4 regions of the Paenibacillus phoenicis genome follow, and region 4 is predicted to be linked to each of the others. Evidence: predicted binding sites of a transcription regulator. Region 4 holds the regulator's gene; each other region holds the start of a gene.
What was found. Region 4 encodes Rex, which represses fermentation and respiration genes when NADH is low (regulators of the CRP and FNR family bind a similar motif). Its sites were predicted from a motif close to TTGTGAAATATTTCACAA; they were not measured.
Positions count from the first base shown of each region.

Region 1: U9M73_RS16195 (cytochrome ubiquinol oxidase subunit I) is a predicted target of Rex. The motif match lies at 6,228-6,245, and genes of this name have one in related genera.
Region 2: hydE ([FeFe] hydrogenase H-cluster radical SAM maturase HydE) is a predicted target of Rex. The motif match lies at 3,978-3,995, and genes of this name have one in related genera.
Region 3: U9M73_RS00025 (flavocytochrome c) is a predicted target of Rex. The motif match lies at 2,906-2,923, and genes of this name have one in related genera.

Region 1 covers NZ_JAYERP010000001.1:3,407,594-3,414,854, forward strand. Annotated here, with positions in the region: gene cydC (thiol reductant ABC exporter subunit CydC) at 188-1,996, opposite strand; gene cydD (thiol reductant ABC exporter subunit CydD) at 1,993-3,729, opposite strand; gene cydB (cytochrome d ubiquinol oxidase subunit II) at 3,729-4,745, opposite strand; gene U9M73_RS16195 (cytochrome ubiquinol oxidase subunit I) at 4,732-6,141, opposite strand; gene U9M73_RS16200 (nitrous oxide-stimulated promoter family protein) at 6,324-6,458, opposite strand; gene U9M73_RS16205 (hypothetical protein) at 6,445-7,261, opposite strand, start outside.
Region 2 covers NZ_JAYERP010000001.1:3,799,606-3,806,866, reverse strand. Annotated here, with positions in the region: gene U9M73_RS18085 (thiamine pyrophosphate-dependent enzyme) at 1-1,681, opposite strand, end outside; gene U9M73_RS18080 (2-oxoacid:acceptor oxidoreductase family protein) at 1,745-2,737, opposite strand; gene hydE ([FeFe] hydrogenase H-cluster radical SAM maturase HydE) at 2,838-3,896, opposite strand; gene U9M73_RS18070 (RNA-binding S4 domain-containing protein) at 4,401-4,682, opposite strand; gene U9M73_RS18065 (HU family DNA-binding protein) at 4,682-4,954, opposite strand; gene yabN (bifunctional methyltransferase/pyrophosphohydrolase YabN) at 5,150-6,646, opposite strand; gene U9M73_RS18055 (polysaccharide biosynthesis protein) at 6,785-7,261, opposite strand, start outside.
Region 3 covers NZ_JAYERP010000001.1:471-7,731, reverse strand. Annotated here, with positions in the region: gene U9M73_RS00035 (ABC transporter ATP-binding protein) at 1-1,025, shown strand, start outside; gene U9M73_RS00030 (ABC transporter ATP-binding protein) at 1,012-2,790, shown strand; gene U9M73_RS00025 (flavocytochrome c) at 3,009-4,565, shown strand; gene U9M73_RS00020 (hypothetical protein) at 4,709-4,900, shown strand; gene U9M73_RS00015 (DNA alkylation repair protein) at 5,059-5,766, opposite strand; gene U9M73_RS00010 (SUMF1/EgtB/PvdO family nonheme iron enzyme) at 5,872-6,723, opposite strand; gene U9M73_RS00005 (glycoside hydrolase family 11 protein) at 6,823-7,261, opposite strand, start outside.
Region 4 covers NZ_JAYERP010000001.1:1,599,770-1,607,030, forward strand. Annotated here, with positions in the region: gene U9M73_RS07505 (3-hydroxyacyl-CoA dehydrogenase family protein) at 1-129, opposite strand, end outside; gene U9M73_RS07510 (AAA family ATPase) at 267-1,769, opposite strand; gene U9M73_RS07515 (hypothetical protein) at 1,762-2,295, opposite strand; gene U9M73_RS07520 (cell wall elongation regulator TseB-like domain-containing protein) at 2,551-3,036, opposite strand; gene U9M73_RS07525 (amidohydrolase) at 3,097-4,395, opposite strand; gene U9M73_RS07530 (redox-sensing transcriptional repressor Rex) at 4,392-5,036, opposite strand; gene dinG (ATP-dependent DNA helicase DinG) at 5,077-7,261, opposite strand, start outside.

The DNA.
Region 1 (7,261 bases), 1.8 Mb from region 4:
TTCGTGGTTCCAGGGCAAAATTAGCCGAAATCAACTGCACTTTTGCAGCTCAAAGGGCTCATCGGCCGGAATTTGGCGGAAATCAAATGTACTTTTGCAGTTCGGACATCTTGCTATACTTTTCTTAAATCTAAAAAACGGCGATGCCGGTTTCCCTTGCATCGCCGCCTTATTTTTAGTATGTGTCTTACTCCTCCGGACAATCCAGCCGGTACAAATTGCGGTACCGCGGTTCACGGGCTAGCAGCTCCGCATGGCTGCCGCGCATCACGATCCGTCCGTGCTCCATGAACACGATCTCGTCCATCTTTTCGGCACCAACAAGGTGGTGCGTCACCCAGATGAGCGACTTGCCCTGCGTCGAGCGAAAGATCGTCGCCAGCAGCTCGCGTTCCGTGCGCGGATCGAGGCCGACGGTTGGCTCATCGAGGATGAGCACAGGCGTATCCTGCAGGAGGATCCGCGCCAGGGCGACGCGCTGCCGTTCGCCGCCGGAGAACCGCTGGCCGGTCTCACGCATCGGCGTGTCCAGCCCCTGCGGCAGCGCCGCAATCAACGGGCCGAGCTGCGCCGCCTGCGCGGCCCGCGCGATCTCCTCGTCCGTAGCCGTAGGCCGGCCGAGCCGGATGTTGTTCGCCACCGTGGTGTCGAACAAGTGGGGGCTTTGATTCAGCACGGAGATGACTTCCGGCATCCGCTCGCCGTAGGCGGCGGCTGGGATGCCGTTAATTTCGACCGTGCCTGCGCTTGGGGCAAGCGCCCCCTGGATCAGCTTCAGCAGCGTCGACTTGCCGGCGCCGCTGCGGCCGATCACCATCACCCGCTTGCCCTGCGGGATGTCCAGCGAGACGCCGTCCACGGAATCGGCGTCTTCCGCGGCGTAGGCGAAGCGGACGCCGCGCAGCCGCACCTCGGCGGTGCGGGAAACTCCGCCCGCCGCAGCCAGCCCAGCGCCGCCGCCCCCGGTCACGCCGGGGCGGATCGGCCCACCCGCTGCGCCTGGACGCGGGCCACCCGCCGCCGCTGGGCTCGCGCTGGCGCTGTCGCCGCCCGAGATCCGGGCGAGCCGGTCCAGCGACACGCGGTATTGCGGCGTGCGCTCCACCGCTTCGGACACCGGCAAGAACGCGTCCGACAGCGGGAACACGATCAGCACAAACGCCGCAATCAGTGTGGCATCGATCCGACCGGCCGCCGCTTCGCCGCCGGCCCAATACACCATCGATACGACGACGAGGCCCACGACGAAGTGGCCGATAAAGCTGCGCCAGCGGGCCCAAGCCCGCAGCTTGCGGTCCTTGCGCGCCACCGCGACCTCATCCTCCGCATAGGAAGCAAGGAACTCCGCCGAACGGCCGCTGATCACCCAATCGCCGATCCCCATGACGGCATCGGTCAGCTTCTGGTACAGCCCGTTCCGTTCTTGCTTGACCTCCTCGTTCGTCCGCTTCGCCAACCGCAGCGAAATGTACGGAAGCACGACGACGAGCACAAGGATATACGCAGCTAACAGCAGTGAAAACGTCACGTCGAACACGCCCATGGCCACGATCACGGCCGCATAGAGGATCAACGCCACTACGCTCGGAAAGACGGTGCGGATATACACGTTCTGCAGCTGCTCAATATCATCGGCAAGGGCGCCAAGAATATCGCCCGTCCGGAATCGGGAGCGGATGAACAAAGCCTGCGGTTCCAGCACGCGATAGAGCCGCACGCGCATTTTCGCCAAAATCCGCAGCACTGTGTCATGTCCAACCAACCGTTCGACATAATGAATCACCGCCCGCCCGATCCCAAACGTGCGAACGCCAACGATCGGTACATACACAAGCAAGATATTATAGGGCTGCAACGCCGATTTCGAGATCAAGAAACCGGAAGTGAACATCAACATCCCGGCGGAAACCAGCGTTAACACGCCCAGAATCAGATATAACGCAAACCGGCCGCTATACAACCGAAAATAAGGCCGAACCCAGGACTCCTGCTTCATTTGATCTCCTCCCGCTGCGCCGCCGCTAACCGATAATAAGCTCCGCGCTTGGCCATCAGCTCGGCATGCGTCCCTGCCTCAGCCACTCGGCCCTGCTCCATGACAACGATCCGATCCATTTCGCGCATCCAGTGCAGCCGATGGGTCGCCAAAATCACCAGCTTCCCTTCAAACAGAGGCAGCATCGTGTTCTTCAGCTCATATTCCGTCTCGATGTCCAAATGCGCCGTCGGTTCATCGAGCAAAATCACCGGCCGCTTACTAAGCAAAGCCCGGGCCAGCGCCACACGCTGCTCCTGACCACCGCTCAATGGACGACCACCGCCGCCAATCCGCTCGTTTAGCCCGCCCGGCAAGCTGCGCACGAGCCCGTCCAGACCGGCTGCCTTCACCGCGCGCTCCACCTCTTCCCGCGTGGCTTCCGGCGCATTAAAGCGGATATTTTCCTCCAAGCTCCCACTGAAAATATACGGTTTCTGCGGGATGTAGGTGATTTGCTCCCGCCAGCCCTGCGCCGTCAAATCCCCCAGTTCGGTGCCGTTCAGCACCAACCGGCCCGAAGTTGGCCGCAGAAAACCGCCAAGCACATCGATCAATGTCGATTTGCCGGCCCCGCTTTCGCCGATGATGCCGATTTTGCCCATGCCGCCCAGCGTCAAGTTCACTTCAGCCAAGGAAGGCCTAGCTTCCTCCTCGTGAACGACGCCAACCCCGCGCAGGCTTAACGTGCTTTCCGGCGTCCACGTCCAGTTCATACCGGCCGGAACCGGTGCCGCCTTCGCCGCCTCCTCATCCGCAGTGGCGATGATCTCGTTCATCGCTTCGCCTGCCGCCTTCCCGTCCTGGGTGGCATGGAAGTCAGCGCCAACCATCCGAACGGGCAGGAAGTACTCCGGCGCCAGAATCAGCACGGTCAAGGCCGGCAACAGCACCATCTCGCCATTCACCAATCGAAGCCCCAAGCTGACCGCCACCGAAGCAACGGATAACATCGTAAAGAAGTCCAAAGCAAACGAGGACAGGAAGGCAACCCGCAACGTCTTCATCGTCGCTGACCGGTAAGCATCGCTGACCCGTTCGATCGACGTGACATGCGATTTGCTGCGTCCCAAGAACTTGAGCGTCTCCAGCCCGCGCAGCGAATCCACGAAGTGGTTCGACAACGTCCGGTACGATTTCAACTGCCGCTCAGTCTGCTTGCGCGCCGCCAGCCCGATCAGGATCATAAAGGCGATCAGAATCGGCATCGTAATCGTCAGGATGATCCCGGATGCCAGGTCGAGCCTATACACATAAGCCAAAATCAAGATCGGGGTGATTCCCGTGGCCAGCATGCGCGGCAGGAACAATTCCAGGTAATTGCGATACTTGGTCACCCCTTCAAGCACCAACGTCACCAAATTCCCGGTTCCCGCGGTCCCGGCAAAACGCGGCCCCAGCTGAAACAACTTCTCCAGCACCCGCTCCCGCAAGCTTCGTCCCGTCTCTTCGGCAAAAGCATACGCTATTTTCTGCTGCATCATGCCGCAGCCCTGACGGACGATAAAAGCAAGCAGGAACAAGCCGGCCCCGCCGGCTTGTTCCTGCAGCTTGGCCCCGGCAAACAGGGCGGAGATCACCTCCGCCAACCATTTGGCCTGCCAGATGATTGCAAAGCTCTGAACGAGGGTCAGCAAGGCCATGATCATCATGACCTGCTTGATCCCCGCGATTTTCATTAATCCGCGTCCCATTAATATTCTAAATGCTCCTTCTCGTGTACGCGTTTATGGAATACGAAATAGCTCCATATTTGATAGCCTAACACGAATGGCAATAAGCTGCATGCGACGATCGTCATGACTTTCAGCGAGTAGTGGCCGGAAGAAGCGGTATCGATCGTTAAGGAGAACGCATCGCTAATCGAGCTGACCATCACCCGTGGGAATAGCCCCACAAATACCGCAGCAATCGACAAAGCGATCATCGCACCGGTCATGCCAAACGCCCAGCCGTCTTTTTGCTTACGAATAAACCAGCCTGCCAGGACAAAAGCAACGACGCCCAGTACAGCCACCAGGCTGATCAGCAAGCCGCGCACTTCAAATACGTCGGTTTCGAAGTACGTCAGCACGCCAAAGATCACGAACAGGGCGGCCAGCGGAATAAGCAGCTTGTGAGCCAGCTTACGGGCACGTTCTTGCAAGCTGCCGGTCGTCCGCAAGGAGGCAAACAGCAGCCCGTGAACGAGGCACAGCATCACAACCGTGATCCCGCCGATCAACGTGTACAGGTTCACCATATCAAACAGTCCGGCCTTCATTTCCATGTCTTCGCCAATCGGCAAGCCCTTCAGCAGGCCGGAGAACACAACGCCCAGCAGGAACGGAGGCAACAGGCTGCCGAGGAAGATCGCCCAGTCCCAGGTGCCTTTCCATTTGCCGCTGTCCACCTTGCCGCGAAACTCAAAGGCAACGCCCCGCGCAATCAAGGCGAGAAGCAAAACGACAAGCGGTGTATAGTAGCCGCTGAACAACGTGGCGTACCAGTTCGGAAAAGCGGCGAACATCGCGCCACCGGCGGTCAGCAGCCAAACTTCGTTCGCATCCCAGAACGGGCCAATCGAGTTGATCAGAACCCGGCGTTCCATATCATTCTTGGCCAAAAACTTGGTGCTCATTCCCACCCCGAAGTCGAAGCCTTCCAAGAAGAAGAACCCCACAAACAACACCGCGACAAGGACAAACCAAAGCTCATTAAGAGACATGATATCCCTCCTTACCAAATGGATCCCCGACCTGATCACGGCTGGTGATGGCGATCTCATTGGGTCCTTTCTTGATCACTTTCACGAACAAGTAAGCCATCACCGCGCCAAGCGCCCCATAAATGAGCGTGAAGGCAATCAGGGAGAACAGAATTTGTCCGCCGGTGACGCTTGGCGATACGCTATCCGCGGTCTGCATCAAGCCAAATACCGTCCATGGCTGACGCCCGATCTCCGTCATAATCCAGCCGGAGGTGTTCGCAATAAACGGCAGCGAAATCGACCACAACATGACACGGTAGAACCAGTTGTTTTTGGGGTTCTCAAGCTTTTTGCGCCATGCCAAATACGTTCCGTACATCCCAAGCACGATCATCAAACAGCCGGCGAGAATCATGATCCGGAAGCTCCAGAAGGTCGTCCGTACCGGAGGAATGTAGTCGCCAGGACCATAAGTTTGTTCATATTCGGCCTGCAGCTCGTGCATGCCTTTAACCTCACCGGAGAACTTACTGTAAGACAGGAAGCTCAGCAGGTAAGGAATTTTGATCTCAAAATTGTTCTTCCCATCGTCCGAATCAATATGGGCATACAGCGTCCAAGGCGCAGGGTCACCCGACTTGCCCCACAGCCCTTCGGAAGCCGCCATTTTCATCGGCTGCGTCTTCACCAGGTACTGCGCTTGTTGGTGACCAAACAACGCCGTGGCGAACGAAGCGATCAAGGCCACGATAATGCCGATCGTAAACGATTTTTTGAAGAACGCCACATCTTGACGTTTCATCAATTTATAAGCGCTGACCCCAGCGATCAAGAAAGCTCCTGTGGCAAAAGCGCCCAACACGGTATGCGGGAATTCCACCCACAATTGCCCGTTGCTGATCAAAGCGAAGAAGTCGTTCATTTCTGCGCGGCCGTTGTTGATCCCGAAACCAACCGGACGTTGCATAAACGAGTTCGCGGCCAAAATCCAGAACGCCGAGACGGTCGTCCCTAAAGCAACTAGCCAAATACACAACAGGTGCACTTTTTTGGACAAACGATCCCAACCGAAGATCCACAGCCCAATAAATGTTGATTCCATAAAGAAGGCAAACAGCGCCTCCACCGCCAGCGGCGCACCAAATACGTCGCCAACAAAGCGAGAGTAATCCGACCAGTTCATCCCGAACTGGAATTCTTGGAGAATCCCCGTCACGACCCCTACCGCAAAGTTGATAAGGAACAGTTTCCCCCAAAACTTGGCCATCCGTTTGTATTCTTCTTTGCCCTTCACGACGTACATCGTTTCCATGATGGCGATCAGCACCACCAGGCCGATGGACAAGGGTACGAAGAAGAAATGGAAAATCGTTGTCACCGCAAACTGAAGGCGAGCAAGCACAATCGGATCCAGCATTTCTTTTCCCCTACTTTCAAATAATTATTATCTAATGTGAATTCTATCACTGATCCATGAAAACGAACGGGGAAAAAGTAATAATTTTGTGACAGAAATCACATGAGAAATGTCACAATTCCGAACATGGCCTGAAACCCGCATCAGATCAACGTTTTTTGAGGGTCGTACAATTTATGACATTACTGTGAATGGCCCTTCTTCACGCCATCGAGGAGGTGCATCAGGGTTAACACCGGGTGCCGCCACAGCATCCGCGGTCCGGCAAAAGCCATCACCCGGCGAATCCGCGGCCCGTTGTTCTTAGTCATTGCCATCCGGTCTTGCCACCTTCTTCGTTCCCTGCGTCCGAAAAGCCAGTCTCCATCCCAGCCATGTCCCTGCGATCATCAGCAGCCCGTAGGCCACAACCCCAAACGGAAGCGACGTTGCAAGCCAATGCAGCAAGCCAAATCCGCCGAGCAGCAGCATCAACCCCATGAAAACAAAGGATTGGTTTTGCTGCCCCGCCGCTTCAAAGGGTTCAGAGAAAGGTAGTCCCTTGCGCATGCATAGGAAACAAAGAATCGCGTAAGCAAACATCGCGAGTCCTGCCACAATCAAGTCAGGGATAATGGACGCTCCGAACAGCACGGCAAAAATCGCCGCCTCCACCACATACAAAGGCAGCATAAGCCGAACCAAGCTCGCCAGCAAGGCCCCTTTGTAAATAGACGCTTCGCTGGTGATCGGGGCGGTCCGGTAGATCCAAGCCGCTTTATATCGGGAGGAGTAACGCAGCATCATGATGAGCGTTGGCAGCATAATCCCGCTAAAATAAATGAACAAATACGAACGGGAACCGGAGATCCCTTCCAAGCCCTGATCGAGTCCGTTCGAGAATAAGAAGATGAAAGGAAACACGATAGAGAAGCCCAGGGAAGGGTACACCTTCAGCTTAAACTCACGCTCCGTTCCCAGCATCGACCAGGTGAAACGGAAAAAGGCGCTCTCCTGCGGCGTGGAGCATAGCCTATCGGAGATTCGGCGCAGCATCTTCCCCGACCGCTGCCCGCTCTTCGCGCTGGGTTCTGCCAGCTTCTGCAGGTTCCGCTCCAACGCCGGCATCAGCTTCAGGTAC
Region 2 (7,261 bases), 2.2 Mb from region 4:
CCATCCCGCCATCACCGGTCACCATGATAAAGGTCACGTTATCCGAGACGTCGATCTCGCCGCGGCGCTTCCGCTCCCAGAACGCTTCGACGACACCGGCCACGGTTGCGGCCCCGTTCTGGAACAGGTTGTGGATGAATGTTTGCTTATGCGAGGTATAAGGGTACCCGGCCGTAACGACGTACGAGCAACCGGTCTGGAACAACGTGACCACGTCACCTTCAATCCCTTTGTAAAACAGCTCCAGTGATGAGATCGCGCTGCAGCCCGGACATGCCCCATGGCCCGGCGCCAGCCGCTTCGGCTTCGCCGTCAGGCTGCGCAGCGGCGGCAGCTTCACCTTCAGCTTGCCGGTTGCCTCATCCGGCGTCACCTGAATCAGCCCGCTGTTAAAGGCATCGCCGTGCTGCGGCGTCAAGATCGGTTTGAGCTCGTGCACCGGATCCCCGGGCACCTGCCCAAAATAATCGAACGGCACCGCAGCTTCGCCTTGGTTCATCGCCTCAACGGCCAGGTTAAAGAACGCTTCCGCTTCATCCGGATAGAAGTCTTTACCGCCCAGGCCAAACACGCGGGACAAGACGATCGTTTGGTTCGCCGGGTCCAGCTTCAGCGCGGAGCGGATTTCATGCGTCATATTGCCGCCTTTGCCGCCGTAGGAATCGGCGCGTTCCCCCACCAGCAGCGCTTTGACGCCCCGCAGCGCGGTGCGGATCTCCTCCGCCGGGAAAGGCCGGATGACGTTCGGCCGAATGAGCCCCGCTTTAATCCCCTGACCCCGCAGCTTATCCACGATGATCTTGGCCGTTTCCGCCGCCGAGTTCAGCAGAAATAAAGCGACCTCCGCATCCTCCATTTGATACAATTCGAGCACCGGGTAATCGCGTCCCGAAATCGCCTTATATTCGGCAGCAATTTGTTGATACACTTCGGCTGCCCGCTCCTGAGCCAGGTGCAGCTGGTAGTGGTTATTCAATAGGTCATCGCCGTTCATATGCGCGCCAACCGAGATCGGCCGCGACGGATCGACTACGTTATCAAATCCGACCGGCGGCGTTTCACCTACGAACGCCCGGACCGTCTTGGCGTCCTTGAAATAACTTAACTTCCGTTTCTGATGAGACGTGAAGAACCCGTCATAGGCAACGATCACTGGCAGACGAACCTCTGGATGCTCCGACCACTTCAGCGCCATGATGTTCATGTCGTATGCCGCTTGCGGGGTGCTCGCCGTCAGGATCAACCAGCCGGTGTTCAGCGCGAAATACAAATCGGAGTGGTCGCCGCGAATATCCAGCGGACCGCTGATCGCGCGCGTGACCAGGTTCAGCACCATCGGGAACCGCGTCCCGGACTGCACCGGCAGCTGTTCGATCATGTACATGAACCCGTTGGCGCTGGTCGCATTGATCACCCGAGCCCCAGCGAGTGCTGCCCCGTAACAGATCCCCGCCGAGCCATGCTCCCCATCCGCTGCAATCAGCTGGATATCATGCAGGCCTTGCGACTTCTTCTGGTCCAGTATTTGCGCGATCTCCGTGGACGGCGTGATCGGAAAATACCCCATCACATGGTAATTGATCTGAGCCGCCGCCATGGCTGCCGCTTCATTGCCTGACTCGAAGGCCGTCGTTTGTTCCGCCAGCGTCATTTTCGTGATTTTCTCTTCGGTTATAGACATCGATAAAGTCCTCCTTTAGGCTCTTCTGCGAGTTCAAAATACCTTGACCTTGGAAAAAAACCTCTACTGAAAGACGTGAGCGACGCGGTGGCTGTCGGCATATCCGGGTTCCTCCCGACGCATGCTAAGCGCCCCCGTTGGGCAGATTTCCACGCATTTCAGGCAACCTTTGCAATATTGGTAGTCGATTCCGCTCAAGAACATTTGCGGGCGCCCCTTCTTGTCCTCCCCAGCTTCCCACACGAAGCACAGATCGGGACAAACCGAGTCGCAGTTAGCACAATGGATGCAGCTGTCCGTATCCAGCTCCGGCACAAAACCCTGTCGGGAGCCGCTCAAATCCTTCAGCAGGCTGTTGCCCTGCGCCCGGATAATGCCGCCCGGCGCCTGCGTCTTATAGCCGAGCAGCGGCTGCGGCCGTTCGAATTGTATCCCTTGTACCCCCTCGGGAGCCGGGATCGTCTGGAAGCGCACCTCATGATACCCCCGGTCGAACGTACGCAGATTGGGCTCCACCAAGTGCGGGTATTTTTTCTGGAATGTATGCTGAATCACTTCGCGCATCGAATCTGGATCCAAAAAATCGCATATCCGGAACAACGCCCCCAGCATCGAGGTGTTCACCTTCGTATGCTCGTCAATGGCAATCCCCATCGCGTCCACCACAGCGAGCGTCCCGTAAGGGAACTTCAAGTCGCGCCGAATTTCCTCAAAATCGCGGGTTGAGTTCACCAACACGATTCCGTCCGGCTTCAAGCCGCTTAGGACATTTACCGTCTTGTGCAACGCTTCATGGAACACGCCGATGACGTGGGGTTCCTCGATTGGGCTGTGGTCATGGATCTCCACGTCCGGCTCGCAAAAGCGGATAAAGCTCTTCACCGGGGAGCCCTTCTTCTCCGAACCATAAGACGAGAAGCTTGCTCCATTTAGGCCGAGCCCAAGCACCCCGGATTCCGCCAGCATCTTCCCGGCCAGATTGGCGCCGAGCCCGCCGATAGATTCCAGCCGAATTTCAAAAAAGCCAAGGTCATTGGTTTTGGTCAATATGCTCATTCGCCATGTCTCCTCTACGTTTTTTGTGAAATAATTCACGAATAATAACGAAATAAAAATGCCTCATCTCTTGACTCAACCGACTTCTGTGCAACGATGACTAAGCATGACGGCGGCTTGCCAGCGCCTTCAGGCTGTCCCCCCTTCCCATATCTACGGAAAAGCCCGCGGCTTCAATCCGGAGCTCAAGGCAATGCCTGCACTGGGCGGATTCATCACCCGTGCAGATTTTGTTGTTGTACAAAGCGTATTTCTTGCGGACGGCAACGGGTGACAGATTGGGCATGACCACATTGGCCCCGACCTTCAGCGCCAACTCCCTTCCTTCCGGGTGTAACGTACCAAGCGCGGTTGTCGCGGGAATTAAGGCTTCGGGAAGGAACAGGCGGGCCAGCGCGACCATAACCAGTGTATCCTCCAGCGATCCGGCCTTCGCATTGCCAAGCGGGGTCTGATCATGGGGAATAAACGGGCCAATGCCAATCATGTCTGGGTTTAGCGTTTGGAGATAGTTCAAGTCCTCCGCTAAATCCTCCGCGGTCTGGCCGGGCAACCCGACCATAAAGCCTGCACCAACTTGATAGCCGATCGACTGCAGCGTCTCCAAACATTGGCGCCGGTGATCAAAGGACATTGAAGGATGCAGCGCCTGGTACAACCTTCGGGAAGCGGTTTCATGACGCATCAAAAAGCGATCCGCCCCCGCTTCATACAGCCATCGGTAAGTTTCCGCCTCCCGCTCGCCGATGGATAAGGTGATGGCCGCATCCGGAAACTCCGCTTTGATCTCCCGGATTAAGGCAGCCAGCAGATCGGCCGTATACCAGGGATCCTCCCCGCTTTGGAGCACAAACGTGCGGAAGCCCAGCTCGTATCCTTCCCGGCAGCATTCGAGAATCTCCTCCGGGCTGAGCCGATAACGCTCCGCTTCGCGATTCCCGGCCCGCAGTCCGCAATACAAGCAGTTCCGCCGGCAGTAGCTTGAAAATTCAATCAAACCGCGCATATACACCTTGTCCCCGTAAGCCTGCTCCCGCCTTAGACGGGCCAATCGGAAGAGCTCCTTGCGCGTTTCGACATCCATATGCTCCAGTAGATCGACGAGCTCCTCCTTGGAGAGCTCTCCCCGCGCATAGAGCTTGTGCACGAGCTGTTTCATCAGGCAATCATCCTTTGGATAGACTGGATTATGGACCTTGGTATACCCTATGGCTGTCGTGAAAAATGATGAACGAAATAGTTGTGAATATTTTCACTTTGTAAGCGTTTTAAATTATCTTCGTTGATTGGATCACCCCGGTTTCTGAATAGTGAGCTGCAGCCTGAGCGACGATAGGATCTGCTGCTCTAGTTGGTTTGTTGTTGCCTGTTTCTTCATTTCCTGCTTCGTTTGGTTGTTCGATCGTTAGTATGAAAGTTGCTTGATCGTTAGGCGCGATTTCATTTCGTAGAGGTGTGCCGCATGTGCAGCGTCGATGATTTAAACATGAGGTTGATTCAGAGGTGTTCTCTAAGAAGCAGATGTGTGCTTATCGAAAACATTAGTAAGTGTATTTACTATATTATCATGAATTCACAGTTTGGCTAGGATATTTTTTACACCTCATGAGGTTAAAAAAGAGCATGCCCCGAAGAAACGGAACATGCTCTGAGCGTCACTATGTCAGGACCAGTCCAGACCGGTCTCTTTTGCGATGGGCTCTTCCTTGATTAAGGTATACATCGAAGCAGCTTCATCCTTACGAGTCGTTTCGACCAGACGTTCGACGCGCACGGTCACCAGCTTCTGGCCGAATTGAACCGTAATTTCGTCGCCCACCTTCACCGTACTGCTCGGTTTGGATTCGCGCCCGTTGATCAGAACTCTGCCTTGTTCGGAGACGTCCTTCGCCACGGTGCGCCGCTTGATCAGCCGCGATACCTTCAGGAATTTATCGAGACGCATTATTTTACAGCTTCTTTAAGTTTGTTGCCCGCTTTGAATGCCGGAACTGTGGAAGCTGGGATTTCGATTGTTTTGCCGGTTTGCGGGTTGCGGCCCGTACGACCGGAGCGTTTGCGAGTTTCGAATGTACCGAAGCCGATCAGTTGAACTTTGTCGCCGCTAGCAAGTGCATCGGTAATTTCGCCGAGAAAACCATTCAATACGGATTCAACGTCTTTTTTCGTCAAACCGCTTTTGCTGGAAATGTTGTTGATCAGATCTGTTTTGTTCATTAATAATGCCTCCCAATAATTAAAGAAATAGGTGATACCTTGGCACTATAGGCTTCAGGCCTGCCTTCAAGCCTACCCAGCGCCAGATGGTTATCTTTGTATGAGTATTCTTGCTTGATTTGAAAAATCCTGCACTCTTAGGAACTTTTTTTTGTTTTTTTCTCAAAAAAACTGAAATTTAGTCCTTTTCTCCCATCATTCCCGTTCTTTCGACTTAGCTTCGTCCCATAAGGCGTCCATTTCGGCTAATGTGCTGTCGCCAGGTGTTTTGCCCTGTTCGCGAAGCCGTTCCTCGACATAATGGAACCGCTCCGTAAATTTGCGGATCGTCCGCGAGAGGGCTTGCTCCGGATCAACTCCGATGTACCGGGCAGCATTCACCACCGAGAACAGCACGTCGCCCAGCTCCAGCTCCTGCGACTCAGGATCTTGCTTTTGCGCGACGGCTTCCTTCAGCTCGCGGATCTCCTCCTCCAGCTTGGACCAAACCCCGTCGATATCCTCCCAATCGAATCCGGCCTTGGCCGCCTTCTTCTGGAGCTTGTATGCCTTCATCAATGCCGGCAAATCACGCGGCACCCCGCTGATGACCGATTGGCGCTCCGGCTGGATGCCTTTGCGTTTCTTCTCCTCGGCCTTCATCGCTTCCCAGTTGTTCAGCGCCGCCTCGGCATCCTCCGCACTCAAATTGCCGAAGACATGCGGATGGCGGTAAATCAGCTTCTCATTCAGCTCCTGGATGACATCATACACCGTAAAAGTGCCGGTCTCCTCCTCCATCTGGGAATGGAGCATGATTTGCAGCAGCAGATCGCCAAGCTCCTCACGCATGTGGTCGGGATCGTCGTCGTCGATCGTCTCCAGCACCTCGTAGGTTTCTTCGATGAGATTTTTGCGAATCGATTCATGCGTCTGCTCGCGATCCCACGGACATCCACCCGGACTGCGCAAAATCGACACGATCTCATGAAGCCGCTGGAAGCTGCGGTTGCGAAGCGTATCGTCCTCGCTGGCCGGCACATAGACCAGAGACAGGTTCCCGTAGCCGGTCATACGATCCAGTTCAAACAGCGGAACCCGCTCGATCCGCTCCTGTCCCGCCACCCCAAGGGCATGTCCCACAACGACCGGATAATCGTCAGGCAGCAGCTCCATTAACCCCAGCTTGACTTCCGAAGCAGTGATCTGGTCATAAACTTGCCCTATTAATGTATGCCGTCTCGGATCGATCGCTTCCCCCCGGACCTCCGAGGCGTCTAACAGGAGGAACCCTTCGATCGGATCGAAGCCCAGACGAACGAAGGCCTCGTCCAGGAAGCTCTCCCCGCCGATGATATCGAGCGAGATTCCATGCTCCGGACAGCGTTCCCGCAACAGCTTCACCGTCGCTTCGGCAACCAGCGGATGCCCAGGAACAGCGTATACGATATTCTCTCCCTGTCGCCCTGCTTCAGCCCGCGCTAACAGTCTGGAGGCAATCTCCTCATAAACGGAAGGAAAATCGTCCTTCGCTTCATACACCTCGTCGAACGAAGTAAATTGGACGCCCGTCTGCTCCAGCCAGTCCACCACCGGATGGTCCTTCGTCCGGACGTAACGTTCTTCCGCCTCCTGCAGCCGCTTCAGGCTGCCTAAGGTCAGCCGGTCGGGATCTCCCGAGCCGAGGCCGACCACTGTAATGGTTGCGCTCATGTTATGCCTTTCACTCCCTGTCCGTTCAGCATGTTATTACTATACCATTGCTGGCGGCGAAACTGAAATTTTCTGCGCCATCCGGCGGTAACCGCAGTAAGTTCCGCTGCAACGGCAAGCAGCAAGCTGCGCAGAGCGCTACGGCAGCAGCCGCAGCTTCCGAAGCAGCGTCAGCAGCTTCGGGCCGATCCGCGGCAGGGCGCCCAGCTCTGCCGCGCTGAGCAGCCGTGTGCGCAGCACGGCTGCGACGAACACGGCTGCGCCAAGCAGCACGCCGAGCAGGCTCACGGCCGCGGCCCCCCCGCGGCCTGCGGGCAGCTCGGCGGCGGCGAGGCGCAGCGCCAGCACCGCGGCGGCCATCGCCAGGGCGGCCGCCGCCGGGCGCAGCAGCGCGTCCCGCAGGCGCGGACGCAGCTGGACCCGGCGCAGCAGCAGCGCGGCGTTCAGCGCCGCTGCTGCGCCGTACGCGGCGACGCCGGCGATGGCGGCGCCGGTGATGCCAAGCTGCGGCACGAGCACCGCGTTTAACGCGGTCTTGAGCAATGCCGCAGCGAGCAGGTGCAGCGCCGGGGCGCGCACGTGGCCGAGGCCCTGTAACAGGGCACTCGTCGCCGC
Region 3 (7,261 bases), 1.6 Mb from region 4:
TCCCGTATCTGGAGACGTTCGCACAAGCGTTTAACGTGATCCTGATGCTGGCTGGCGGATATTTTGTCATGCAGGGACGGATTACCTTCGGGGAATTTTCCGCGTTCTCCGCATTGATCTGGGCCGTATCCAACCCGATGCGCAACATCGGCATTATCATTAACGATATTCAACGTTTCTTCGCCAGCTTAAGTAAAATTGTAGAAATTTATTACGCCAAACCAAAAATCGTAAACGAGCACAAAGCGATCGAAAAGCGCCGTTACGAAGGACGGATCGAATTCAAGCATGTCAGCTTCAAATATGACAGCAATGAAGTGCTTCACGATATCAGCTTCTCGGTGAATCCGGGGGAAACGATCGCCATTATGGGCTCAACCGGTTCGGGCAAAACATCGCTCGTAAACCTGATCCCCCGCTTTTACGACGTATCCGACGGGCAAGTGTTGGTTGACGGCGTGGACGTCCGCGACCTGGAGCTCGATGAGCTCCGCAGCAACATCGGCATCGCGACCCAGGACGTGCTGCTGTTCTCCGATACGATCGACGGAAATATCGCTTACGGCGATCCCGAACTGCCGGAGGAACAAACGAGAGAGTATGCCCGGCTCGCTGCTGCGCATGATTTTATTACGAAAATGCCGGAAGGGTATGACACCATCGTTGGGGAACGCGGCGTCGGCTTATCCGGCGGTCAGAAGCAGCGGATTGCGCTGGCCCGGGCGCTGGCGGTGCGCCGACCGATTCTGATCCTCGACGACACCACCTCCGCGGTTGACTTGGAAACCGAGGAGCATATCCAGAAGAGCTTGCGCGAGCTGAACTTCCCGTGCACGAAGCTGATCATTGCCCAGCGCGTGTCGACCACGGCCGAAGCGGACCGCATTCTGATCCTGGACGGCGGACGGCTGATCGAGGAAGGCACCCATGCGGAATTGCTCGCGAAACGCGGCTATTATTACGATGTATTTATGCTTCAAAATGAAGGGATCGGAAGGACGGTGAGCGCCCATGGCCAGAAATAAGTTCGATGTGGATGAGAATCTGGAGTCTCCTTTTGACATAAAGCACTTCAAACGTGCCATGGTGTACATCCGAAAACAGCAGAAGCCGATGATCATCGCGTTTGTGCTGAGCGCCTTGTCGGCTGCAATCGCGCTGTCGGCGCCGCTCATTATTCAACACGTTGTGGACGTGACGATTCCGGAGAAAGCGTTTGGTGCGCTGGTCGGGTGGTCTGCGCTGATGCTGCTCACGATCGTGGTCAGCGTCGAGCTGGCGACGATCCGCTCCCGGATCATGACCCGGGTCGGCCAGGATATCATCTTCGATATCCGTACGGATCTGTTCAAGCATCTGCAGCAGCTGCCGTTTAAATATTACGACGACCGCCCGCAAGGGAAAATCCTGATCCGCGTCGTCAACTACGTCAACGCCGTATCGGACGTTTTGTCCAACGGGATCATCAACTTTATTTTGGAGATCGTCAATTTGATCTTTATCGCTGTGTTTATGTTTGCGTTGGATGTCCGGTTGTCGTTCGTCACCTTGGCCGGATTGCCGGTGTTCCTCGGCGTTATGCTGCTGATCAAAACCCGGCAGCGCCGGGCATGGCAGGCTGTTTCCAACAAAAGCTCCAACATGAACGCGTATTTGCAGGAGAGCATCAGCGGGATTGGCGTGACGCAAATTTTCTCCCGCGAGAAGCATAACGAAGGCATCTTTACCCGCCTGGCCGGCAACTACCGCAAGGAATGGATGCGGGCGCTTCGCTACAACGCCCTGATCCCGTTCTCCGTCGACAACCTGGCGACGATCGTCACGACGCTGATCTATATGGTTGGCTTGCTTGCGATGGGTCCGGAAGGCGTGACCTTCGGGGTCATCCTTGCGATGAGTAACTATGCGGCCCGCTTCTGGCAACCGATCCTGAACCTGTCCCAGCTGTATAACAACTTCATTAACGCCGTCGCTTATCTGGAACGGATCTTCGAAACGATGGATGAACCGGTGACGGTCAGCGATGTCCCGGGGGCGAAGGCTTTGCCGCCGGTGCAGGGCAACGTCCAATTCAAAGACGTTACGTTTGCTTACGATCCAGGCCTGAACATTCTGGAGCACCTGAACTTCGAGGTAAAAGCCGGGGAAAGCATCGCCCTCGTCGGACCGACGGGCGCGGGCAAGACCACGGTCGTCAACCTCATCTCGCGCTTCTATAATGTGAGCGAAGGCGCGATTCTGATCGATGGTCACGACATCTCTCAAGTGACGTTGAAGTCGCTGCGCAGCCAGATGGGGATAATGCTGCAGGATAGCTTTATTTTCTCGGGTACGATCATGGATAATATCCGATACGGCAAGCTGGACGCCACCGAGGAGGAAGTCATCGCCGCGGCCAAAACGGTCTGCGCGGACGAGTTCATCCGCGAGTTTGAGCAAGGGTACTACACCGAGGTGAACGAACGCGGCTCGAAGCTCTCCCAAGGACAGCGGCAGCTCATCTCGTTCGCCCGGACGCTGCTGGCCGATCCGCGCATTCTGATCCTGGACGAAGCGACCTCCTCGATCGACGCCAAGACGGAGCGCCTGCTTCAGCAAGGCTTAAACGAGCTGCTCAAGGGACGCACCTCGTTCATCATCGCGCACCGGCTGTCGACGGTGAAGAACTGCGACCGCATCATGTATGTCTCCGACAAGGGGATTGCCGAATCCGGCTCGCATGATGAGCTGATGGCCAAACGTGGTCTGTACTACCGCTTGTATACCGCGCAGAAGATGGAAGCTGTATAGATCATGCAAAAATAAAGGCAATTCCGCCAAGCCAATTTAACCTGGCTGACGGAGTTGCCTTTTTGTTTTTACCGGACGCTGGGTACCGGACGCTGGGATATCAAAATTTGTCGAATTGTGAAATGGTTCACTTACTATGGTATGCCCTTATGTTATCCTCTCCAAGGGGAACGAAAGAGAAACAGCACCCCGATATAGACAGAAGTGGAGGGTTTATCATGCAAAAGAAAGTTACAGCAGCACTCATTCTCGTCTTATCCTTGATGCTTGTCATCGCGGGATGCGGCAACAATGGGAATGAGCCTCAGAACCAGGCTCAGGATCAGAACCAGACGCAGGCTGGCGGACAGACGGACAAAGCCAAAGAAAACGAAGCCGAAGCCGTAGCCGGCGCATCCGAAAAAAGCTATACGCCTCACGATCAATTGAAGGACAGCTACGATATCATTATCATCGGCGCAGGCGGTGCTGGCATGACCGCAGCACTCGAAGCGAAAGCCAACGGTATGAACCCCGTTATCTTCGAGAAAATGCCGGTGGCCGGCGGTAACACGACGAAATCGTCCTCCGGCATGAACGCCTCGGAGACGAAATTCCAAAAGGAACAAGGCATTGAAGACAGCAACGACAAGTTCTATGAAGAGACGCTAAAAGGTGGCCACAATACAAATGATACCGAACTGTTGCGTTTCTTCGTTGACCATTCCGCAGGCGCGATCGATTGGCTCGATTCCATTGGCATTCGGTTGAATAACCTCACGATTACGGGCGGCATGAGCGAAAAACGCACGCACCGTCCGGAAGACGGCTCCGCCGTGGGACAATACCTGGTGGACGGCCTGGTCCGAAACGTTGAAGAACAAGGCATTCCGTTGTTCGTCAACGCCAATGTCAAGGAGATTACTCAGCAAGACGGCAAAGTCAACGGCGTGAAGGTGGTCCTGAACGATACCGAAGAAAAAACGATTACCGGCAAAGCCGTCATCGTGGCGACCGGCGGTTACGGGGCCAATCCGGAAATGATCACGCAGTTTAGACCGGACTTAAAGGGATATGTCACGACCAACCAAGCTGGCAGCACCGGCGACGGCATTACGATGATTGAGAAATTGGGCGGCGTTACCGTTGATATGGATCAGATCCAGGTTCACCCGACTGTTCAACAGGAGAAATCTTATCTGATCGGTGAAGCCGTGCGCGGCGAAGGCGCGATCCTTGTTTCCAGCGAAGGCAAGCGTTTCTTTAATGAAATGGACACGCGCGATAAAGTGACCAACGCGATCAATGCCCTGCCTGAGAAGTCCGCCTACCTTGTCTTTGATTTCGGTGTGAAATCCCGAGCTAAAGCGATCCAACAATATGAGAAGATGGGCATTGTACTCCAGGGCGACACGATTGAAGCTTTGGCCGAAAAGATGGGTGTACCGGCAAATGCTTTGGCGCAAACGTTAGAAACTTGGAACGCGGCTGTTCAGAATCAAAATGACGCCGAATTCGGCAGAACCACCGGGATGGATAACGATTTGTCCGGCGCACCGTACTATGCCATCAAAATTGCTCCCGGCATCCACTACACCATGGGCGGCGTGAAAATCAACACCAACACAGAAGTATTGAACAAAGAAGGCAACCCGATCCCAGGTCTGTTTGCCGCTGGCGAAGTTACCGGCGGGTTGCACGGGGATAACCGGATCGGCGGCAACTCCGTGGCCGATATTATCATTTTCGGACGTCAGGCCGGCGTGAAGGCGGCCGAGTTCGTGAAGGCGCAATAAGCTGAACGATCATGAGATAGGGACCCGTCAAGGCTTGGACTCCAAGGAGTTCGAGCTTTGGCGGATTTTCTTTTTTGAGGAAATGATCTTTGGGAATACTAAATAACCACCCACGATACACGAAACCTAAGGAGGTGCCTAAGATGAGCAAAAATGAGGACTACACTCAGCTGCAGCGGGCCAAGGCCAAGGACTCCACCAACGAAGGCCGAAAAGGCGCCTTCATGACGAAAGACGCCTGGAACCAGGACGGCAACCCTGCCGCAGCGACGGACGATTTCGGTCCCGAGATGAAGCCCGAGGACCCGCCGACGTTGAATGGGAAACCGTTGTAGCTCGATTTCACCCGCATCAGGCCCAATTCTGTATGATTTTTCGAATACATTTCGCCGATATCGCCGAATTTAGCCGATTGTATTCGATTTTTCATATAGAATGCACCCGGTGGACTAACGCCCACAGCTACCAGCTCCGTGTCCCCTCCCCGCCAATCTCAACACCGCACATACTTCCGCTTAAAGCCCAGTTGCCCGCGATCCAGCGCTTTTTGAATGCTTTCCGAAGCGTTCAGAATGGCGCTTTTCTTCTTCCCCCGTTTCATCTCGACCGGGCCGATCGCCTGGGCGGTCTCCACCGCTTGAGTGTGGAGTGGCCGGTAAGAAACCCCGACGGTGTAAACAAAGTTATTCATCGCAGACTTCGTACGCTCGGGCGCATCGTGAATCGAGTTCTTCACCGTTTCCAGCATGCCGGCGAACTTGCCCTCGTCAAATTCGCTGTCCGGCCGGCTCCCCAATAGCCAGCAGTAACAGCTCCAACCCGCCGACATCTTCAGCTCGTCCCCGCTGGCGATCCACTGGTCGGCCACCTCCTGGGCGATATCCGCCTCCGCCAAGGTGACGGCAACCACGAAGTCCGACAGCATATAGAAATACGCCCCCTCGATCCAGCGATCAAAATCCGCATGCGTCATCGCCTTCGGATCCGCAATCATCCCCGCAAAATACATCGCATCGTAATTCCCCGTCGCGTAAAGCTCCTCAGCCAAGGGCTGATTGATCTTGATCTGCCGGAACAGCGGCTTCATTTCTCCTGTGGCTACACCAAACAGCGGCTCCCGCGCGCCGTTGGACATGTACATTTTTTTCAGGCGCTCCTTACCGAGTGCCTCAAGCTCCTGCATCACCGTTTCCAGCTTCATTTATGGAGCCAGCTCCCTTCATCCCGTATGGGTTCTTCTCCCCTAGCTTACTACGTGAGAAGGGCTTGATTCAATTCCAAAATAAGGCCAAGCGTCCTCGCCAAACTACTTGTTGCGCGCCAGGCGGAACCCTTGATCCGGGCCAAAGCCGCTCGCTTCAAACTTGCCGCGAAACGACACCTCGCTGCTGCTGACATCGCCGATCCAGCCGCCGCCTTTCACTACGCGAAATGAGCCACGCTTATAGTTCTGGTTCACCTCGTCCCCGTACCAATCCCAGCACCATTCCCTCACATTGCCAGACATATCGTACAGCCCCAGCTCATTGGGCTCCTTGCCGCCAACAGGCCGGGTTCGGCTATGATTACTCTCAATGATCGGCCAGTTCCAGTCCCCGCTCAGGTACTCCTCTCCGGCATTCCGCCAATACCAGGCCACATCGTCCACACGCGAGCTTCCGCTGTATTTATAGCTTTGGCTGTGCTGCCCGCCCCCAGCTGCATACTCCCACTCTTCCTCCGTCGGAAGCCGGTACCCGTTCGCGTCCGGATTGATGGTGACCGTCCATTTCACAGGATCGTATTCGCTTTGATTGTTGGGGTCTATTTTTTGCTTATCTATATTGTAAAAAGGTTTCAAGCCCTCTTTTATGCTCCGCTGATTGCAATACTCGATCACGTCGTACCAGCTCACCATCTCCACCGGCAATTGGTCGCCTTGGAACTGAGACGGATTGCTGCCCATCACTTCCACCCATTCTCTCTGGGTCACTTCATATTTTCCGATATAAAAATCAGCCAGTACCCTGCTCGAGCCATAAAAATTAGACCGGGTGTTCTTCACGCTCCCGCCTTGAACTAGCACGAAGGAGTCGTTCTGCCGCTCCGGTCTCCCCATTGCTGCCTGCGAGCAGGCGGAGACCAGCACCATGATGGTGATGGACAAGATCATGCTCATGTATCGCTTCCTCAAGGTCAGCTCCCCTTTGATTGAAGATCAGTGAAGGCCGCCGGCGGCAAACCGAACGGCCTTGAGACCAAATTTAGCGATGAACCATTACCACACCGTGACGTTGGATCTTCCGCTGCTCTGATAGCCTTCCGTCGCCAAGACCTGGTACGACCAGCTGCTGCCCAGGTTCATGCCCTTGCTTCTCCAGGCATTCACGTGATTGCTGAAGGTGATGGAGACGTTGCTGCCGGTTGGTCGTTTCGATTGCCGCACGCTCCAGAACTGTTGGAACGTCTGCGTGCCATCAATGGAAGGCGCATTATAGCGCATGGTCGTATAAATATCGTAGGTGCCTCCGTCGCTGTTCACCGTTCCTTTGTGAGTACCTGTTGGCCGGTACGTCCCCCAACTGTCGACAACGTAATACTCGATCAGCGAGTTTCTAGTCCATCCGTAAAGGGTCAAGTACCCGTTCCCCGAAGGTTCCCAGATGCCGGCATTGTAATTGATCGTCCGATTTGGCGACCCTACGCTCCAGCCTTTG
Region 4 (7,261 bases):
ATATGCATGATCCAATTTATCGGCTGTCTCCTCCACGAGCAACACGTCCAGCCCTTTAGCAGCCAGCATTTCACTGATGCCTTGACCCATTGTGCCGCCGCCGATGACACCAATTCGTTTGTAATTCATGGTCCTCTCGCTCCATCCTTTCATCATCTGTACATAATATGGTTTTCCAGATGTCGAAACATACATCTTTTAACACCCAACATATAATAATATCTTAGCACGAAGAAAAAGTAAAAAAAAATAACCGGCATCATGAATTATGCCGGTAAATGGGCGCTGTCACGAAATTGACAACGAAATTGCTCGCCGGAGAGACGTTCTTCTTTTAACAATATCTCTAAGGATTTGTCGAAAACTGCTGAATGCTGTTCGAGCAATCGCTTTGTTCTGGCGGCAAGATCCTCCAAAATTCGCGTATTTTCGTTCATCAGCACCTCGGTCGTCACCATGTCCATATTCACGATTCCAAGCTCGGTCAGTCCCGACGTCATCATCGTATGCACGATCTTTAACGCCTGCTCGAAATCGTTGCTTGACCCGGTGCTGCGCCCGCCGTAGTAAATTTCTTCTGCGGCTGCTCCGGCCAAGGCGATCATAATTTGACCTTCCAAATACGATTTGGTGTACAAGTACTTCTCGTCCTGCGGATTGTGCCGGACATACCCCAGCGCTCTTCCGCGCGGGCTTAATGCAACCTGACTGACGCTGCCTGGGGCAACAACCTCCGCGGCAATCGCATGGCCCAATTCGTGGATGGCCACGCGGCGCTTCTCCTCCTCGGCGGCCTGCCGGTCGGTCTGCTCACCCATCAGCACTTTATCGATTGCAACCGACAAATGTTCCTGAGTGATTTGATCCACGCCATCCCGCATCGCATAGATCGCCGCTTCATTCATCACGCTTTCCAGTTGAGCACCGGAGAAGCCAAACGATTCTTCGGCGATTTTGTCCAAATCAACGTCCTCCCGCAGCGGTTTGTTGGCTGCATGCAGTTCGAGGATATGACGGCGTCCCTTCTTGTCTGGCAAATCAACCTGGATATGCCGGTCAAAACGGCCCGGCCGCAGCAACGCGCTGTCCAGCATCTCCTTGCGGTTGGTCGCCGCGATCAGCAAGATCCGCGGCGTGTCGGACGTATAGATGCCGTCCATTTCCGTAAGCAGCTGGTTGAGCGTTTGATCGTATTCACGCTGCTGTCCGCCTTCCCGCTTACCGCCGATCACTTCGATTTCATCAATGAAAATAATCGCGTTTTCTTTGTTTTCCTTAACCGCGCGGGTTCTGGCTTCCTTAAACAGATCACGAATCCGGCTTGCCCCCACGCCGACATACATTTCAACGAATTCACTGCCGGAAGCGGCCACAAACACCGCGTTCGTATAATGCGCCGCCGCTTTGGCCAGCAATGTTTTCCCGGTTCCGGGAGGCCCGGTCAGCAAAATCCCTTTGATCGGCCGGATACCAAACTTGCTGATTTCCTCATGGCGCACCATGAAGTCCAGCGCTTCGCGAAGCTCCTGCTTGGCGCTCTCCTGACCGCCGATCTGCTCGAAGGTTAGCTTCGCCGGCCCGCGCTTTTTGCGTTTCCGTTCCTGGGCAGCTCCAATCGTGATGCCGCCGCGTATTTTGAGCATTGCAAATACTGCGCCGAACAACACGATGGCCGTAACGAGCGGAATCACGTTAACGCCGATCACTGCCAGAAACACGATCAGTACGAGAATAAAGCCAAGCGCGGCTTCAATCATCCATTTACGCATTTGGCCATACCCCCATCCGTTCCGGCGAACGCGGCAAAATGATAAATTTGCTGTATTGTCCGTCCGTTAAGGTGATATACACGTTCTTCTCATCCATCTCTGCCGTAGCTTTCAGCTTGCTGTTTTCTTGCTCCATCTGTTTCAATGCAGCTGTAATTTGTGTATATTGCTTATTTTCCATAGCCTGAGCAACGGTAAACATGGCGTTTTCCCACAGCTGGTCAAGTTCCGGCGAAGAATGATCCTCGATATCCAGCTTCAAAGTTCGGCTACCGATTTGCTTCTCCCCGTTCTTCTCAATTTGACGCACCAGAGCACCAAGATCCGTCCCCGGCTTTAAATTCAGCTTAAGCTCCAGCTCGTCCGCTTTCACGTTCATATCGACATGATTTACTCCATCTACACTCTTCACAATATTCTCCAGCGGACGCTCAATCGCCCACTGCCGATATAGGAACCATCCACCAAATAATACAAGGGCGGAAATAGCAATGCTTGCAGCAATTGGTCCAATACGCAGTTTCACGTGATGCCCCCCTTATCTATATAAACTATCAACTCTGTGATATATATTCCCGTATATCAAAACTACAAATATGAGTATATCACATCGTATATCAAATTTCGAAGAAAAGTGTGAAGATATTTAAAAATGAACGCTAGTAGTTCTACCCCGAAATGCTACTTTTTCTCAAGCCAAAAAATAAAAACGGTTCCGCGATTCAGGCTCTTCGCCTAAACAACGAAACCGTTTATTTATGATTGATCCATAGACCCCCTGTCAGCGGTTCGGCAGGGTGAACACTTCCGGCAAAGCTTCGCCGGTCGTGAAACTGAAAAACCGATAATAATGGTGGTCCTTCTCTTTATAGAACAGCTGCCACACCAATTGGTTATTGTATATGCCTGGCAGCAGCCGAACCACCCGGATACCCGGCAACGATTGTTTGATGATCTCACGCATTTGGCTCTCGGACTTGCCATCGGACAGCAAGCGTACCTCTGGATCATGTCCTTCCCTTAGCCAGACCATCATTTGGCGGCCGGATGCATCCTCCCCTTGCACGACCCAGGTAACTTCATCCCATACCGACTTCCAAACCTTGTCGCCCCGGACGAGATCCGTCTCCTGCTTCGCCTGCTGGATAGCGGCTCTTTCGGCTTTCCACGTATCCTCATGAATGTATAGATAAAACCGGTGGAGACCCAGGAGCACGATCAACAGAATCACGAGGGACAGCAGGATCCATTTCGTTCGCTTTCTCAAGCTACTCTTCCTTTCCCTTCCTAAGCAAGCAGCCTCCTTCAGGAAACCGCGCGCCGCTCATTATCGTGCCAACAGTCCCTCAAACGCCGCTTGCGCCTCGTAGCGGATGCGTTCTTCATCCAGTGTCAGACAAGCACCGTGCTTGACTACCTGCTTACCGTTGACCCAGACATGCTCTACATCTTTGGCGCCAGCGGAATAAACGGTATGGGAGATATAATCCGTTCTCGGCAGGAAATGGGCTTGCTCCGTATTTAAGGCGATGATATCCGCCTTCATGCCAGCAGCCAGCTTGCCTGTATTTTGCAAGAAGACCGATTTCGCGCCGTATTCCGTCCCCATTTTCAGAGCTTCCAGCGCAGGAACCGCCGTTGGATCGCCGGATACGCCTTTATGAATCAGCGCAGCCAAACGAATCTCCTCCAGCATATCCAGGTTATTATTGCTCGCCGGACCGTCGGTACCCAGCGATACAACTACGCCCTTCTTCAGGAGTTCTGGTATGCGGGCGACCCCGCTGGCCAGCTTCAGGTTACTGCCTGGGTTATGCGAGATGGTAACGCCGTGCGCTGCCAAGATGTCGATTTCCTCGTCCGTCAAATGCACAGCGTGGGCAAGCAGGGTCGGGCGGGAGAACATCCCCAGCTTCAGCAAATGTTCTACCGGGCGGACGCCGTAATCGTTAACGTTCTGCTCTACCTCGGCGCGCGTCTCCGACATATGCGTGTGCATCGGCAAATCGAGATCATGGGCAGCTTGCACAAATTTCTCGATAAAGGCTGGCGGGCAGGTGTATGGTGCATGCGGCGACATCATCGTGGTGATGCGGCCTTCTGCCTTGCCGTGCCAGTTCTGAGCAAACGCGATCGCTTCTTTGAGCTTCTGATCTTGCTCTTCCGGGGAGCACAACCCGATGGCCCCGCGCATCAACACGGCGCGAATACCCGATTCCTCCACGACTTTGGCCACTTCGTCCATGTGATCGTACATATCCAGGAACGTCGTCGTCCCGCCCTTGAGCATTTCCAACACAGATAACGCCGTACCGGCATACACATCCGCCGCAGTAAATTTGGCTTCCATCGGCCACATTTTCTCCTGCAGCCAGGTTTGCAGCACCATATCATCCCCATAGCCGCGCAGCAGCGACATCGCCGCATGGCCATGGGTATTGATCAGGCCCGGCAGGAACAACAACCCTTTGCCGTCCAACGTTTCGGCGCCTTCCACGCCTTCCGGGCGCTCTTCGCCAATATAGCTGATCGTATCGCCCTCAACGAGCATATATCCGTGAATTACAGGACGGTCCGCATTTAAGACGGCAAACGTCCCGTTCTTAATTAACCATTTACGACTCATACGTTGCTTGTTTCCTTTCCGTCTTCCAAGTAGTAAGCCAAGCTCAGCAAATCAGTAGTGAAGTCAGCCGCATGGATCCGAACTTCCGGCGGAACCTTCAGAATCGTTGGCGCGAAGTTCAGAATCGCACCGATTCCGGCGGCAACCAGCTCATCCGCTACGCGTTGCGCCTCCGTATCCGGCACGGTGATGATGCCGATGCGGATATTTTTCGCCCGGACGGTTTCCGCCAGCTCTTCGATCGGCTGAATCGTGATGTTGTTGATCTGCTTGCCGATCTTAGCCGGTGAAGCGTCGAACACCGCAACAATCTTCATATTATCCTTCAAATACGCATTATAATTCGAAAGGGCTTGCCCCAGATTCCCGGCACCCACCAGCGCGACGTTAATCTGTTGGTCCAGATTGAGAATTTGTTGAATTTTTTCAATCAAATAAGCGACATCGTAGCCGATCCCCTTCCGGCCAAAATCGCCGAAATAAGCCAAATCCTTACGGATTTGCGCCGGATTGAGATCCAGCTTCTGTCCGAGCTCCTGGGAGGACACCGTTGGCACCTCCCGTCGGCTGAGTTCATTTAAGAAACGCAGGTAAACCGGCAGTCTGCGGACGACAGCGTCCGAAATTTTATCTGACTTCATGCTTGTTCCCCCTATTCTTCAATGCGATCTATGAAGCGGCTTAGGCTTCGGGATTTAACCATTCCGAGATGCGCGGAACCATCTGAGTTAATGGCATATGCTCCATCTTCGGTCCGGGCAAAGAGTATAAGAAATATTTTCCATAATAAGATTCCAGGATCCGGGTATCATAAACGATCACGATGCCGCGGTCCTGCGACGAGCGGACAAGTCGTCCGAATCCTTGCTTAAAGCGGATAACCGCTTGCGGGACGGACAGTTTCATGAATGGATTCTTCTTCTCCCGCTGCAGGCGTTCGCTCTTCGCTTCCATCAGCGGGTGGTTTGGCGGCTGGAACGGCAAGCGTACGATCGCTAAACTGGTCAGCGCCTCGCCAGGAATATCCACCCCTTCCCAAAAGCTGCTTGTCCCGAGCAGCACCGATGCGCTGTTCCCTTGGAACCGCCGGGTCAGCTTGGTGCGGCTGCCGCTGTCCATCCCTTGTCCGATCACCGTGATTCCCTCCGCTGCGAGCAGTTCCTTCAGCGGGTCATACACCTGCCTGAGCATCCGATAGGATGTAAACAGCACCAGCATGCGACCTTGCGTCGCCACCGCGGCATCCGCCAGCGATTGCACCAGCGTATGAATGAAATGGTCATCCCCCACGCTGCCCTTCACACTTGGAAAATCGCGCGGGATCACCAGCAACGCCTGATCGCGGTAGTTAAACGGCGAGGGCAGCATCGCTGTGATCAACCGATCCTCTTCCGCCGCCTCAGTCAAGCCAAGCTGCTCGATCATATATTGGAACGATTTATCCACCGATAAAGTCGCGGACGTCATTACGACGCTCTTCTTCCGGTCGAAGAAAAATTGCTTCAATTGAGCGCTGACGTCAATCGGCACCGCATACATTTGGAGCGACCGGCTACGGAAGTTCCCGTTCGCCTCCATCCAATAGACGGTGTCCTCGCTCTCCAGCTTCATGAAGAAGCGCAGCGCTTCCCGTTCCCCGGCTAAATCTTTAAACAAGCCGCTGATATCGGTGATCAGGCTCTCCGCTGCATAATCGTCCTGCTCTTCTCGGATTTCGGACAGGAGGCGCTCCCCTTTCCGAAGCACGTCGCCAAGACCTACGTAAATTTGATTTTCGAGCGCGGTCAGCGTCTCCCAATCCTTTGGTTTTCGATTCGGCAACAGCCGGTACACGAATTGCCCGGGATCGCCAGGGGCGGCGTCGCTGCGGTCAGGCATCAAGCTGAACAGCAGCTCGCTGAGCTTGTCCCAGCTCTCCTTCACGTCCACCAGCGTTGGATAGATTCCGTCGATGACTGAGCACCATTCTGAGGCTTTCTCCGCGCCCGACGCTTCAAGCGAGCTGCGAAGGTTGGCCAGCTGCCCCGTCTTGCTGTCTTTAAATAACCGGGTCAGCGTATGCACGACCGTAAAATACTTCATATGAATCCCCAAATGCTTGCCGGCCACATCCTCTAAATGATGCGCTTCATCGATAACCAGCCGCTCGTAACCCGGCAGCAGTTGATGCCCCGCCTGGATGTCCGTAAACAGCTTAGAGTGGTTCGTAATGACCACGTCCGCGACACCGGCTTCGTGTTTTGCGCGATGATAGAAGCATTTGCGGAACCAAGGACAGGATCGGCCTAAGCAGGATTCCGACTCACTGGCCACCGTCTCCCATAAATCACCGCCGCGATTGCCGAGATTCAGCTCTTCGTCATCGCCGCTTTCCGTTTGGGTAAGCCATACGACCATTTGCGCGGCCGTCATCACCTCTTCTTTAGGTGTTGAGAAGTCTTTTCTATTTATTTTATGTTCAAATTTGCGCAAGCACAAATAATGCTGCCTACCTTTAAAAACGGCTGCACGAAACGGAAAAGGCACGACCTCCGTCAACAACGGCACATCGCGCTCCCTAAGCTGCTCCTGCAGGTTGATGGTGTGCGTGCTGACCATGACCTTCTCTTCGTTCTTGACGCTGTGGTAAATGGCCGGCAGCAGATATCCTAAGGATTTGCCCGTTCCCGTTCCAGCTTCAACAAGCAAATGCTTGTCTTCCTCAAAAGCCCGCATGACCTCATTCAGCATCATGTTCTGGGCTTCCCGCTCCTCATACTGCGGCAAACGCTCCCGCAATCGTTCCCGGACCTGCTCCATAAACTGCTCGAAGGTCACGCCCGCCAGCGGATTGCGCTCCGTGCTGTCCCTTGGCGCTTCAATGTCA